Regions from separate parts of the Staphylococcus ratti genome, predicted to be linked through region 1. Evidence: riboswitches for the same ligand, from Rfam matches in the RefSeq annotation. Region 1 holds a riboswitch; the other holds the start of a gene.
The links. A riboswitch is a leader RNA that binds a small molecule or an ion and turns the genes downstream of it on or off. The one in region 1 is predicted to bind thiamine pyrophosphate.

Region 1 (7,612 bases):
CCCCTAACTATTTTGATACTGGTGAAACCCCATTTGTCACTTTTTCATTAAAGGTAAAACGGGATTATAAAAGCAAACATGATAAACCTATTTTTGATTATTTAAATTGTAAAGCTTTTGGAACCGTTGCAACCTATATTCATGAAACATGTCAAGAAGAGACACGCGTTGCAATCAGTGGCCAAATACAAAGCCGAAGATATGAGTATCAAGGAGAGCGACGCTATGCAACTGAATTGGTTATTTTCCAATTAGAACATCTATCCTCATAGCTCTGTGAAAAAGCACTATTCCAATAATCCAAGCTTATTAAACGATAATATCATCCATTTATACTAAACCTTATAACCATTTACTTTCCTACTCCCGATCTTTCCAATGACATGAAACACGAACCATTGAACAATGATATCGTATATTTCTACTCAATTTTATTTTCACTTTAATCTTTTTTCTCACATGTGTATTAATGCCTATTATATTGAGTGAAACAATAGGGGATAGAAATCCTTTTGATTTCGTTAGCCTATGCGCCCGTCGCTCAAAAATAGTTTCATTTATTCACTTAAAGCGGAGATTTATCTACGTGTATTGACATTAAATATGTAGATATCTCCGCTTATTTTTAAGCTTTATATACGTAGTTGAGCGAGGGCGCGATATGTCCTCGTTTTACTTTGTAATATATTTGTAATGAAAATGGTACTTTATTTAATGTCAATGTCATCTTTTTGAAAAAGACTGGTGCTATATTATTTGTGAACATAACAGATTTTCATACCAATTACTGGAGGATTACTAAATGAAAAAATTACTTTTAGCAACATCAACAGTAGGTTTATTAGCAGCGGCACAATTTGCTACTAATGCTGAAGCAGCGCATCAAGAGCATACACAAGTTCAAGAAGGTGTTCACTTCATTCAATGGGGTGATACTTTAAATAAAATTTCAAAGAAATACGATGTTACTGTACAACAATTAAAAGACTGGAATAATTTAAAATCTGACCTTATCATCGCTGGTGAAAAATTATATGTAACAGAGGCAGCGGCAGCAGCACACAGTGCTACTTCAACGCAAAACTTTGTTTTACCAACGTCATCTAGCTTTGGTTCATTCGAAACAGCTACTTACAACCAATCTACAAGCTATTCAGCACCTGTAAATTACACGACGTCTGGTTCATATGAAACTTATACAGCACCAGCAACTCAATATGTAACGCCGTCATATTCACATGTTCAAACTCAACCAACATCTCATTACCAAGCACCATCAACAGCTGCTGGTTCTGGTTCTGTATATCAACAATTTATTAATGCTGGTGGTACACCTGCAATGTGGAATTCTATCGTTTTACCTGAATCAGGTGGTAATCCTAATATCGTTAGCCCAACAGGTTACAGAGGGCTTGGTCAAACAAAAGAAGCTTGGGGAACAGGTAGTGTAGCTACTCAAACTCAAGGTATGATTAATTATGCAAACTCACGTTACGGTTCTGTAGAGCGTGCAGTTCAATTCCGTTTAGCTAACGGATGGTGGTAGGCGATTGTAGAAATCGTCTGAAGCACTGACTTATTTTTGAGTCGGTGCTTTTTTTTATTGATATTCTGTAATGGTTTTGTTACGTTTAATTTAATTAAATAAAAGACTACTAGGGGAACCGTATGGTTGAGATGAATGATATTCAGACCCTTTGAACCTGATATAGTTAACACTAGCGTAGGGAAGTAGCGTAGACATTAAATCCTTTTTATGATGACTAGGCTACTTTATCATGTAGTCTTTTTTCATTTGAAAGGAGTTTTTTTATGTTATTTTCTGAAATTGTTAAACGTGAGGCGTCAACAATTATTGATGGTATTTATGGTGATGAATTTATTCAAGGTATGATTCAAGGGGATATTCCTGAAGAGGCAATCAAACATTATTTAAGAGCGGATGCACGCTACTTATTTGAATTTGCCAAAATTTATGCATTGTTAATTCCTAAAGTGGATTCTAAAGAAGAAATTGAATTTTTGACGGAACAGATCGCATTTGCAGCTTCTGGGGAAGTTGAAGCGCATCATATTCTCGCAGATTATGTCAAAGTACCGTATAATGAAATTATTAAAGAAGGAGAATGGTATCCTTCTGCGGATCATTATATTAAGCACATGTACTTTAATGCCTATCATTATGATGATGTGGCCTATACGATTGCTGCAATGGCACCTTGTCCATACGTCTATCAACAAATTGCGCAACGCGCGTTACGTGAAGTAGACTTTGACGCTAACCACCCATTAAAAGCATGGTTTGAATTTTATGCTGAGGGAATGGATGAATTAATGGAACACATTGATACGTGGTTGAATGCATGTGCAGAGCATGCGTCTGATGCAGAGCGAGAACAACTAAAACGAAACTTTTTAGAAAGTACAATGCATGAGCGAAACTTTTTCAATATGTCGTATCACCAAGAAACATGGAATTTTGGGGGATAAAACAATGAATAAATTAAAAATCGCATTAACGATTGCAGGTACAGATCCTTCTGGCGGTGCCGGCGTCATGGCAGATTTAAAGTCATTTCATTCCTGTGGTGTTTATGGAATGGCGGCAATAACGAGTATCGTAGCTCAAAACTCTTTGGGTGTACAACACATTCATAATTTAGAGCAAACGTGGGTGGAAGAGCAACTTGAAAGTGTATTTTCTGACGAACCACCACATGCTTTAAAAACAGGTATGATACCAACTATAGATATGATGACTATGATAGCAAACCAGATTAAAAGTAAGTCTATTCCTTATGTGATCGATCCAGTTATGATTGCGAAAAGTGGCGATTCGTTAATGGCGCCACAAGGGAGACAAGCTTTAAAAAATACGTTGCTGCCACTTGCAGATGTTGCCACACCTAATATTCCAGAAGCTGAAGAAATTACCCAAATGAAACTGCAAACAGAAGCAGAGATAAAAAAAGCTGGACGCTTTTTTATCAATGAAATTGGCTCCAAAGGGGTTGTTTTAAAAGGCGGGCATTTGGAAGGGGATGCACGTGATTATTTGTTTACTAAAGAAGGAGAATTTACATTTACAGCACCCCGTTTTGATACATTGCATACACACGGTACAGGATGTACTTTTTCAGCAGTCATTACTGCTGAGCTTGCGAAAGGAAAGTCTGTTTATGACGCGGTAGCGAAAGCGAAAGCCTATATTTCATTAGCAATTGAGCATACGCCTGAGATTGGGCAAGGGCGAGGCCCGGTCAATCATTTCGCTTATCAACAGTTGAAGGGTTGGGATTAGAATGAAGAGTTACTTAGAAAAAATGAGAGCAACACAACCGCTTGTAGTTTGTTACACCAATGATGTCGTCAAAAATTTTACTGCGAATGGATTATTAGCATTAGGCGCGAGTCCAGCGATGAGCGAAGCGCCAGAAGAGGCGAAAGACTTTTTTAAAATCACACAAGGTTTGCTCATTAATATAGGAACTTTAACTCGAAAAACTGGAGAAGATATGCTCGAAATTGCGAAACAAGCTAATGATCAAGGTGTTCCAATTGTTTTTGATCCTGTTGCAGTAGGTGCGTCACAATTTCGAAAAGACTATTGTCGTCAATTTTTAGCTCAAGTGGATGTTGCTGTTATAAAAGGAAACGCTTCAGAGATATTAACTTTAGTAGACGAATCGACAACGATGAAAGGCACAGATAGTTCAGATGATATAGATACAATAACTATTGCCAAACGCGCTTATGAACAATTTCAAACAGCTATTGTAGTCTCAGGTGAAAAAGATGTGATTGTTCAAGATAACAAAGTGATTGAATTGGACAATGGTGTTCCGCTACTTACTAAAATTACAGGTGCAGGTTGTTTATTAGGTGCGGTCATTGCTTCATTTTTATTACGACAACCAAAACCAGAATTAGAAGCATTAGTAGAAGCGGTGTCCATTTATAACATTGCCGCAGAACATGCCGAATTAAGTGAGGGGGCGGATGCGCCAGGAACATTTTTAGTCTCATTTATAGATGCTTTAAGCCAAGTGGATACGGCAGCTTATCACCAAGAAATTAAAAAGAGAGAAGTGCAATAATCATGAGATTTCAACGAGACCAGTTACGCGTGTATTTTATTGCTGGCACGCAAGATATTAAAAAGGGGAATTTAGAAGCGATTTTAAAAGAGGCACTTGAAGCAGGTATTACTATGTTTCAGTTCCGTGAAAAAGGCCCACATGCTTTGACAGGGGAAGCAAAAGAACGACAAGCTCGAACATTAATGCAACTTTGCCATTCATATGGTGTCCCGTTTATTGTGAACGACGATGTGGAATTAGCTCTAAAAATTGATGCCGACGGGATTCATGTTGGACAGGATGACGCTAAAATAGATTCATTTATTCATCAATGTAAAAATAAGATTATTGGATTAAGTATCAGTAATTTTAAAGAATATGATCAGTCTGATTTAACGTATGTCGATTACATTGGCGTAGGTCCTGTTTATCAAACGTTCTCTAAATCAGATGCTAAACCATCAGGTGGCGTAGAAATGATTCGCCGTATGAGGAATTATGATGAAAACATTCCAATTGTGGCCATTGGAGGCATTACTGAAGAAAATGTGGCGTCTTTGAAAAAGAATGGTGCTGATGGGATTGCGACGATTTCTTCAATTACGCATAGCGCAAATATTGAAAAAACAGTGACGCAATATTTACAGTATTTCAATTAAATTCGTAAATCTTTTCGTTTATGTTTCCACACAATTAGGATGTATGATAAAATATCACTTATGTGAATATATCTTTAGAGGTGGAAAAATGAAGAACAAAGCGTTATTGGCGACACTACTAGGCGTCGTCCTGTTATTAGCTGGATGTGACTATAGTAAGCCTGAAAACCGTACTGGCTTCTTTTACAACACGTTTGTTTCACCAATGGATCACTTAATCCATTGGTTAGGTGATCATTTAAATAATAACTATGGTCTCGCAATTATCATTATCGTGTTAGTAGTACGTATCGTATTATTACCATTCATGTTGTCAAACTACAAGAACATGCATATGATGCGTGAAAAAATGAAAATTGCCAAGCCAGAAATTACAGAAGCACAAGAAAAAGTTAAACGTGCTCGAACACAAGAAGATAAAATGGCTGCCAATCAAGAAATGATGAATGTTTATAAAAAATATGATATGAATCCAGTTGCAAGCATGTTAGGGTGTTTACCGCTTATCTTGCAAATGCCGATTATCATGGCCTTATTCTTCGTACTGAAATATCCATCAGGTGGAGGCATTACGAAGTTCTCTGATTTCTTATGGTTCCAATTAGATAAACCTGACATTTGGATTACTATTATTGCAGGTATTTTATACTTCATTCAAGCTTATGTTTCGAGTATGCATATGCCACAAGAACAACGTCAAATGGCAGTAATGATGATGATTATTTCACCAATTATGATTGTGTGGATTTCATTCAGTTCTGCAGCGGCATTAGGTTTATACTGGTCAGTATCTGCTGCATTCTTAGTTGTACAAACTTATGTAGCCAATATTATTTATGGTAAAAAAGCTAAAGCTGAAGTGGAACCTATGATTAGAAAGTTTGAAGAAGAAAAGAAATCAAACGCTAAATCAGGTAAAAACACAAAAGTCGTTTCAAAGAAAAAGAAAAAATAAGCATAAAATAAACCGTCCTTCCATTAAGTTGGAAGGACGGTTATTTTTAGGCTGTACACTTTATATGGTGGTTATGTATCTATAATAATTAAGTAGCAAACTTCCGATTGCTTCTTCGAGTCTCGCTTTCCCAGGCGCCTTACCTCTGCATGAACACGTTTGAATGTAATGATATACGTGTTCAGTACACATGTGAACGTAAGTGAGCAGGTGTTCCTTTTCAACGCAGTCTATGACTGGTTTCTAACTGTTATTAGAAACCTAGTCATAGTTGCGGGGGAGATACTACGAAATCAATGTTATGTGATTTCTGTATCTCTCCCGGATTTTCGGTTTCGGCTATATGCCTCGGGAGTCTCGACTCGGTACGCAATCTATTTAAGCAATTTCACTATTGAAAAGTGGCATTGCTTTTTTCTTTGGTCTTTTATACAGTCTAAAAATAATAAAAATGCGATATTTGAAGTTATAAAAGTTGCGATAGCTATATGAAACTCTTTTAATCAGTTTAACTTTTTGATTAATTCCTTCAATCGAACCATTGTTGAATTGAGGAGTTCCAATCGTATAAGCAATGATATGAAACGAAGTTGATTACACGCTATCAATGCTTCTCTAAGATCATTTATGATTATCTTTAATTTTTAGTAACTTTAATATATCATTACACATAGGCGCAATATGTCTCCTTTATTTTGGGTTTGGTCACTTAAAATTATAGAGGCATTTGCGCTATTTTTATACTAAAACTTAGACCCATTCATCGAAAAATTGTTGTAAAAATAATTTTAAAAAGGCATGTCGTTCCTCGGCTAATGCTAAAGCTTTTGGGGTATTCATCAAGTCTTTTAATTTAATTAATTTTTCGTAAAAATGTTTAATAGCTGAAGGGGGAAGCGTGTTTAAATCTATCCCTTCCATTTCTGACATTGTTTTTTCTCCTGTCCACATCGGTTCATGAAAATGACCAGCAAACTGAAAGGTACGTGCAATGCCTATTGCACCTATGGCATCTAAGCGGTCAGCATCTTGAACGATTTGTGCTTCGATACTTTTAAGACGCGTACCATCTTTTGATTTACGAAAACTCATATGGGTTATAATGTATAGAATATGTTGTTGATCTTGTTCAGAAACGTGAATATCAGTAAGAAATTGAGTTAATGCTTCTTGATGGGTAGCGTGAACAATTTTGTCGTCCACCGTATCATGCAGTAGTGCAGCCATCTCAATCACAAACAGATTTGCTTCAGCATAATCTTTGGCGATGGTTTTAGCTAATGCAACGACACGCCTAACGTGTGCGCAATCATGTCCGCTTGAATCTTTTGCGTGCACATTTTCCATGTAGTGGTGCGCCAATTGACATTGTTTTTCTTTCATTGCGTGCACTCCTTATAAAATGGGTGAGAGTAGTTGACTGATAGACTCTTTGAATTTAATCCACAGACTTCGTTGCTCGTAACGTTCAGTAGTTAATTTTGAGCATACTTTTAAATCTTCTTCAAAACTTTCGCGTAATTGTTTTGCTATTGTTTCGTTATAAACAAAGGCGTTTACTTCAAAATTTAGTGCAAAGCTACGATTATCCATATTTGTTGTTCCGACGCTTGTAATCTCATCATCAATCGTTAATGTTTTAGCATGTAAAAAGCCATCTTCGTATAAATACACGTTTGCGCCGACTTCTAAAAGTGCGGCTGCGTTTTTATATGTAGCCCAATACACAAAAGGATGGTCGGGTTTGTTTGGAATCATTAAATGGACATTAACACCACCAAGCGCTGCAATTTTTAACGCATCCATGAAAGATTCGTCTGGAACAAAATAAGGGGTTTGAATATAAATGTCCTTTTTAGCCATATTTATCATTTTTAAGTAACCATATTTAATTTGTTCCCAAAACTCGTCTGGTCCAC
Region 2 (7,612 bases), 910 kb from region 1:
GTGGCGTAGGAATTGGTGAAGATATTGAAGTAGCATTTGAACATGCATTTCAAGCAGATTCAACGTCAATTTTTGGTGGAATAGTGGCGTTAAATCGTCCGGTAACTCGAGCTTTAGCAGAACAATTGCATGGTATCTTTTTAGAAGTTGTCATTGCACCTGCTTTCGAAGCTGATGCGCTTGAAGTATTGACGCAAAAGAAAAATATTCGCTTATTGGAAATTGAAATGACGCCAGTAGAAGATGAACAAGAGTTTGTTTCTGTATCAGGAGGTTATTTAGTACAAGATAAAGATACTCAAGTGTCTTCACGTTCAGAAATGAATGTCGTTACTGAAACAGAACCTACAGAGCAACAATGGGACGCTTTAGTATTAGGTTGGGAAGTAGCGAAAGCGGTTAAAAGTAATGCGATTGTACTTGCTAATGGTCATCAAACAGTAGGTATTGGCGCTGGACAAATGAATCGTGTAGGTGCTGCTGAAATCGCTATAAACCATGCGATTGAAATGAATGACAATGTGGCGCTTGCATCGGACGGTTTCTTCCCAATGGACGATACAGTTGAACTTGCAGCAAAAGCAGGGATAAAAGCGATTATTCAGCCAGGTGGATCTATTAAAGATCAAGATTCAATTGATATGGCTAACCGTTACGGAATTGCAATGGTTACAACGGGCGTGCGTCATTTTAAACATTAATGGAGGAACATATCATGAAAACATTAGTAATTGGTAGTGGTGGTCGTGAGCATGCGATTGCACAAAAATTGAAACAATCTAAACATGTCACACATCTCGATGTCATTCCGGGTAATGACGCGATGACAGCAATCGCTACAATTCATCCTGAAATTGCAGAAAATGATCATGAAGCGATACTTAACTTTGCTAAAACCAATGAAATTGATTGGGTTATTATCGGACCAGAACAACCATTAACAGAAGGACTAACAGATCTTTTAAGTGAATCGGAAATTTCTGTATTTGGACCTAATAAAGCAGCAGCGCAAATCGAAGGTTCTAAAGCATTTGCGAAAGCTTTAATGGAAAAATATCAAATTCCTACTGCGGATTATCGTGAAATTGACAGTAAAACTGAAGCGCTCAAGTATGTTCAAGATTGTGAACTTCCTATCGTCCTTAAAAAAGATGGCTTAGCTGCAGGAAAAGGTGTTATTATTGCACAAACACGTCAAGAAGCATTAGACGCTGTAGACACATTGTATCCTAATGAAAATGAAAAAGTCGTATTTGAAACCTTTCTTGAAGGTGAAGAATTTTCAGTAATGACTTTCGTGAATGGAAGCTACGCGGTGCCATTCGAAACGATTGCACAAGATCATAAACGTGCATTTGATCAAGATAAAGGGCCAAATACAGGTGGTATGGGAGCGTATTGCCCAGTGCCACATATCGGGGAAGACGTATTGCGTCAAACGAATGAACGCATTGCACAGCCTATAGCCCATGCCTTAGAAAAAGAAGGATATGACTATTTTGGTATTTTATACATCGGGGCAATTTTGACAAAAGAAGGCCCTAAAGTCATTGAATTTAATGCGCGTTTTGGAGATCCAGAAGCTCAAGTATTATTGACGCGACTTGAAAGTGATTTGATGGAGCACATTTTAGAATTAAAAGAAAAGCAACCGATTTCTCAACAATGGAAACAGGATGCTGTTGTTGGTGTCATGCTTGCATCAAAAGGCTATCCAGCGGCCTATGACAAAGGAAGTCTTGTTTCTGGTTTTGAAACTGATTTAGAACATTATTTTGTAAGTGGTTTGAAACGTGATGCAAATCAATCATTTGTTACAAGCGGAGGACGTGTCATTCTTGCTATTGGAGAGGGAGACTCAATTGAAGCTGCACAAAAGAAAGCTTACGAGCGTGTAACAAAAATTGAAAGTGATGGGTTATTCTATCGTAAAGATATTGCGAACAAAGCATTGAAATCATAAAGGAAACCCCTAGGGACAATTGAATTGTGCCTAGGGGTTTTTTACGGGAAAATTTCCTTTGCAGATGGAAGTTAGGAAAGGAAATGGTGTGCCTTTTCACATCATCGAGATCGTGAAAACGCAACGGTTTAACGGACATCTAATATGCCTGTGATAGGCAATAGATGACTTAAGCCAAACGCAGCACTGATGAGGGCTATGATACATACGATAAGAAGTAAATCTCGATAGCTAAAAGGGGTTTGATAATAATACGTGCGTGGACCGTCACGAAACCCTTTCATTTCCATTGCCACAGATAGTCGGTGTGCTTTACGCATATTTTGACTCAATAAAGGAATAAGCAAATGATAAAAGCGCTTGATACCTCTATAATTTTGTTTTTGAATGATTTGATAGCGCATTTTCAATGCTTGTCTAAGTTGAAAAAATGATTCGATAATTAATGGCAACATTCGGAAAGCTGCCATAAAGGCATAAGCGATTTTAGGTTTTACTTTCATATGCTGCATAAAGCTGTAAAATATCATGATTACTTGTGATGTGAATGCAATAGATAAACCGAAAAAACTAATCGTTAAAGTTCTTAACGATAAATGTATACCACGTACAAGGCTTTCAATGGTAATATGGATAAAACCAAATTTAAAAAGCTCATGATGCCCATCTCCATAAAAAATCATAAATAAAGATGAACTAAGCGCAAAGAACATAGAAAAACCTACAAAAATGAAAAGAATGCGTAATTTGGCGCCACTCATAATGAGCATAAATCCAAACATTAATGCGACAAGGTAGAGCATCACATCAAAATTGTGTACAAAAATAATAAAGAAAAATAAAGCAAGGCCTAAAAAGAGTTTCGTAATAATATTGACATTATCCATAAAAGTACGATAGTTTTTCCAAGATGCAATCATGTTAAAGCCTCGCTTTCATACATCTTCCCATTTTCGATGACATAACGTTTAGAAGGGTAACGCGCTATGATTTCAGAGTCATGTGTAATCATAATGATGGCTTGCCCTTTTTGAATACGTTGTTGAAACAGTTGAATTAATTTAAAAGTATTATGACTATCCAATCCAAACGTAGGTTCATCCAAAAGGAGAATGTCCGCTGATGTGCTTAAAGCCACTGCAACACTTAGACGGCGCTTTTGCCCCATTGAAAGTTCAAAAGGGTGTTGCTCTTTGACGTGTGTTAAGTCTAATAACGCTAACATTTCATTCGTTTCTTTTTGTGCTGTTTGTGCGTTTTGATGCTTAAAATTAATAAAAATCTCATCATAAACCGTATTTTGAATAAATTGGAGTTCTGGGTTTTGATAGACTAAAAACATATGAGAAGCTGCTGTTTTTAGTTTGCGCACCGGTTTTTGATTGTATGTGAGTGTACCTTCATATGGAATAAGTTGCATAAGCGATTCAAAAAAAGTCGTTTTTCCTGTTCCATTTTTACCAGTAATGGCAACCCAATCACCAGACTTTATGCTAAATGATGGAATGTGATATAAAACACGCTTGCCTCGCTTTATCACGCCACCATTCAATTCTAGTTGAAATGAGGAATGGGGTAATGCAGCAGATCCCAGTGTTTTAGGCGCTGCTAACCAAGCATTAGGATGCCAAACACCATATTCAGATAAAAGTGCTTCAAAATGGTTCAAAATATCTGTTGGTGTACCTTCTTGAATAATCTGCCCATCGTGATTCATCAAAATGACACGATCTACATAGTTCCAAATGTGCTCAACTTTATGTTCAACAATTAAAACGGTTTGTTCTTTCCAAATTTCACGTAACAGTTGCCATAAATTTTCGGTTGCTTCTGAATCGAGCATGGCTGTAGGTTCGTCCAAAAATAACGTATCTGTTTGTTGCAGTAAAGTGCCAGCAATAGCTAATTTTTGCTTCATCCCGCCGCTTAATTGATGAATGGATTGCTTCGGATCGACGTCTAATTTAACTGCTTCTAATGCCGCTTTTATTTTGACATTCATTTCGGTTGGTGGAACTTGGTAATTCTCTAAAATAAATGCTAACTCTTCATTGACTTGCGGCATACAAAATTGAGCGTCTGGATCTTGAAAAATGACGCCGGCATTTTGAGAGATTTTCAATGTTTCATATTTCATGGGTAAATCAATTAAATGAGGTACGATACCACTTAATACATTCAATAATGTACTTTTCCCAGAGCCAGAAGGGCCGAGTAAAAGTACCTTTTCTTTGTCCTTAATTTCAATATTTAGCCCATCAAAAATTTTATGAGGGGCATTCGGATATTTTAATCGTAAGTTTGTTGCTTTTAACACGTTGCATACTCCTTATAAAGCATCGTAATCTTCTTTTGAGGCAGGGCGGAAAAGCTGTGTCACACCGGTTTTGTCCAACGCTTTTACAAGGAAATAAGAAAACATTCCTGCAAGCACCGCACCACTAATTAAACGAGCAACGATAAGTAAAATTAAGTTCCAAGTGGCTACTTCACTTAAATAGCCATAATACCAATCGATTGGTAGGCTGATAATTGCAGCAGCCATACCTGCAAGGATACTGACCATAAATGTACGAGAACGGTATTTGAAAATAGCGAAAACAATTTCACAAGCTAAACCTTGAAGTAATGCATAGATAATAGTTGGAATATCGAAACGTCCCATTATGATTGTTTCTCCAGCGCCTGCAGCAAATTCAGCAATTAGTGCAATACCCATTTTGGGAATGATTAAATAAGCAACAATAGCTGCTGCGAACCACATACCATACATTAATTGATCGATGTGTAGGCCTAGCGGTTGAACAGTATAGTAGGCCACCCACCAAAAATTATAAATGACAGCAAAAATGACTGATATTAGCACAGTGACTAAAATATCAGATAATGTTAAACCTTTTCTACTTGAACTCATAAACATCCTCCTAATTACAAAAAAACACAGCACCTCAACTAGAGGTACTGTGTATGACGTGGAAGTGAAACTGCAAATCTTTAAAAGAGTCATACGCGCAAAAAGGCATACTTATCTCGAGGGAATTTGAGCTTTCCTCACACTTTCCTACGCTAGTATCGTCTAGTTCAGGTTCAAAGGGTTTGAGGTAAACACCTCATCTCAGTTTTCACACCCCTAGTGTGTCTTTATTGAATGATTAAAGTCACTATACACCCGACACCTTTAAATGTCAATGTGCATTCTTAAGTTAATACAATATTCAAAATGTTAAACGTAAAATACGAGAGGTATGTTTATTAAAATGACTAACAAAAATAGCCTATAAGAACAGGGAATCCCTCTGTTCCTATAGGCCAATAGAGCGAGACGTATTATTCAAATGTGTTTTGAATATCGTCTTTTGTTTTTTCAGCGCCTTCTTTAGTGTCTTCTTTTTTATCTTTTAATTCTTGCTCTTTATCTTTAGCATTTTCAGCTGCTTTTTTAATTTCTTCTTTAGACATTTTACATCTCTCCTTTAAAAGGTATCTATATAAAAGAGTTCCCCTTTTTTTAAAACGTTAAACATCAGAAGTACACAACAAAAAATGTGATTTTTGGTATAATATATGTTTTAAACGACTACAAAAAGATAATATAATTAAATACAGTGATAACAGTCGTCTATATTTAAGGTAAATCGGTGTGTGTGGTAGAAGGTGTGACAGTACAAAATACGTCTCTCCATCTAAAGAATGAGATTTGTTTTTTATAAAGACATAGTTGATGTCTTCGTATATAATAATTGTGAGGTGAAGCGGATGTCTTTGTTTAATAAATACACCGAGGTGATTTACAGTTATATTATCGGTGCGATTTCTATTTTATTAAGTCTTATTATTTTTCTTAATATCCCATTGATTCACCAATTTAGTCAGCATAAAAAACCTGCAATTAATATTGAAAATTTGTGGGACTTTATTATGGCTTTTTTCAATGAAATCATTCGCGTAATGAGTAATTATATTGGTGAAATTCCTTTAGTGAGTGGCATTATTATTTTATTATTTGGGATTTTTATGATCTTTATCGGAAGAACATTAACGAATACCACTCGTTTCGACTATGACATTTCTATTTTATTTTTATTGATTGGGATCATTTACTTTGTGCTTACTTTGATTTTTATGTCACAAGTGTATGGCATAGCGGCATTTGTTTTTGTAGTTCCCTTTATCATACATATTGGGTATATCGCATATAAAGATGAACTCAATCCATTTAATCGTAAAAAGCATTATCTTTGGATTATTATCAGTTATGGCCTTTGTTATATTATTGGCCAACTCGTGCTCTACGGTCGTATTGAAGAACGTGAAGTGGCGCCTATAGATGTCTTAAGTATTAATACGTTCTTTGTGATTTTATGGTTACTCGGGCAAATGTCTATTTGGAACTTCTTATTTTTACGCCGTGCTCTACCGATGACACAAGAGGAAATTACTGGAGAAGAAAACCCGTATGTACGAAGTAAAAAATACAGTTTTGTGGGTCAATCTCAGCACCATTTCAAAGATCTTCAAACGCGTACAAACGAATTAACCCAAGATTTTTCACATCGCACGCGTAGAAGCATTGATTTAGATAAAATTCGACGCAAGCGCGAAATGATTAAAGAGAAATGGTTTGGTTGGGCAAAACTAGAAGAAGACGACATTCCGTCTTTCTTACATCGGCCTAAATGGTTAAAACGAGAATATGTCAGTATCGCATGTGGTGTCATTTTATTCTTCTTTATTTTAGTTGAATTTAAAAATCGTAACGGTTTATTTCTTTCTGGTGATTGGCAACTTTCACAAACACAGTATGTGTATGAATGGGTGAGTTTATTCTTATTGCTCGTCATTGTGACGGCTTTTATTTGGACATCAGTGACGAATATGTTGCAAGGACGACACTACTATTTAAAATTATTTATGATTAGTATTTTATTCTTTAAACTTTTCACAGAATATATCGTCATTTTAGTGCATGGATTAATGCTATCGATTTTTATTACACCAATTCTTGTATTGATGCTCATTCCAGCCATCATTGCGTTTATATTCCAGTTGCGTCAACCGTCGCCTGAACAAATAGAACAATATGGCGAGGATGCTTAATATTTGTGATACAAAAAGGGAGTGAGACAACGAAGTCAAATAGATTTCTGTCTCGCATCAAAAAATGTGTAAAAAAGTAAAAAAGCACAGTAGCTGTCTGGATTGAAAATATGCTTAGCAGCTTATTTCAATCCTAGTCAGCCTTGTGGGGGCGAGACAACGAAATCAAATAGATTTCTGTCTCGCATCAAAAAATGTGTAAAAAAGTAAAAAAGCACAGTAGCTGTCTGGATTGAAAATATGCTTAGCAGCTCATTTCAATCCTAGTCAGCCTTGTGGGGGCGAGACAACGAAATCAAATAGATTTCTGTCTCGCATCAAAAAAATGTGTAAAAAAGTAAAAAAAGCACAGTAGCTGTCTGGATTGAAAATATGCTTAGCAGCTTATTTCAATCCTAGTCAGCCTTGTGGGGGCGAGACAACGAAATCAAATAGATTTCTGTCTCGCATCAAAAAAATGTGTAAAAAAGTAAAAAAAGCACAGTAGCTGTCTGGATTGAAAATATGCTTAGCGCTTATTTCAATCCTAGTCAGCCTTGTGGGGGCGAGACA

Region 2: another riboswitch for thiamine pyrophosphate. It lies ahead of LN051_RS07810 (ECF transporter S component); the one in region 1 lies ahead of tenA (thiaminase II).

What each region holds. Positions count from the first base shown of each region.
Region 1 is NZ_CP086654.1:718,427-726,038, forward strand. It holds gene LN051_RS03305 (single-stranded DNA-binding protein) at 1-272, shown strand, start outside; gene LN051_RS03310 (LysM peptidoglycan-binding domain-containing protein) at 803-1,546, shown strand; TPP riboswitch at 1,648-1,747, shown strand; gene tenA (thiaminase II) at 1,813-2,490, shown strand; gene thiD (bifunctional hydroxymethylpyrimidine kinase/phosphomethylpyrimidine kinase) at 2,495-3,301, shown strand; gene thiM (hydroxyethylthiazole kinase) at 3,303-4,097, shown strand; gene thiE (thiamine phosphate synthase) at 4,100-4,738, shown strand; gene yidC (membrane protein insertase YidC) at 4,827-5,693, shown strand; partial or broken gene LN051_RS03340 (transposase) at 6,072-6,260, opposite strand; gene LN051_RS03345 (HD domain-containing protein) at 6,444-7,076, opposite strand; gene cls (cardiolipin synthase) at 7,089-7,612, opposite strand, start outside.
Region 2 is NZ_CP086654.1:1,623,596-1,631,207, reverse strand. It holds gene purH (bifunctional phosphoribosylaminoimidazolecarboxamide formyltransferase/IMP cyclohydrolase) at 1-701, shown strand, start outside; gene purD (phosphoribosylamine--glycine ligase) at 716-1,963, shown strand; gene LN051_RS07820 (energy-coupling factor transporter transmembrane component T family protein) at 2,092-2,883, opposite strand; gene LN051_RS07815 (ABC transporter ATP-binding protein) at 2,880-4,280, opposite strand; gene LN051_RS07810 (ECF transporter S component) at 4,293-4,877, opposite strand; TPP riboswitch at 5,005-5,105, opposite strand; gene graF (glycopeptide resistance-associated protein GraF) at 5,291-5,422, opposite strand; gene auxA (lipoteichoic acid stability factor AuxA) at 5,720-7,060, shown strand.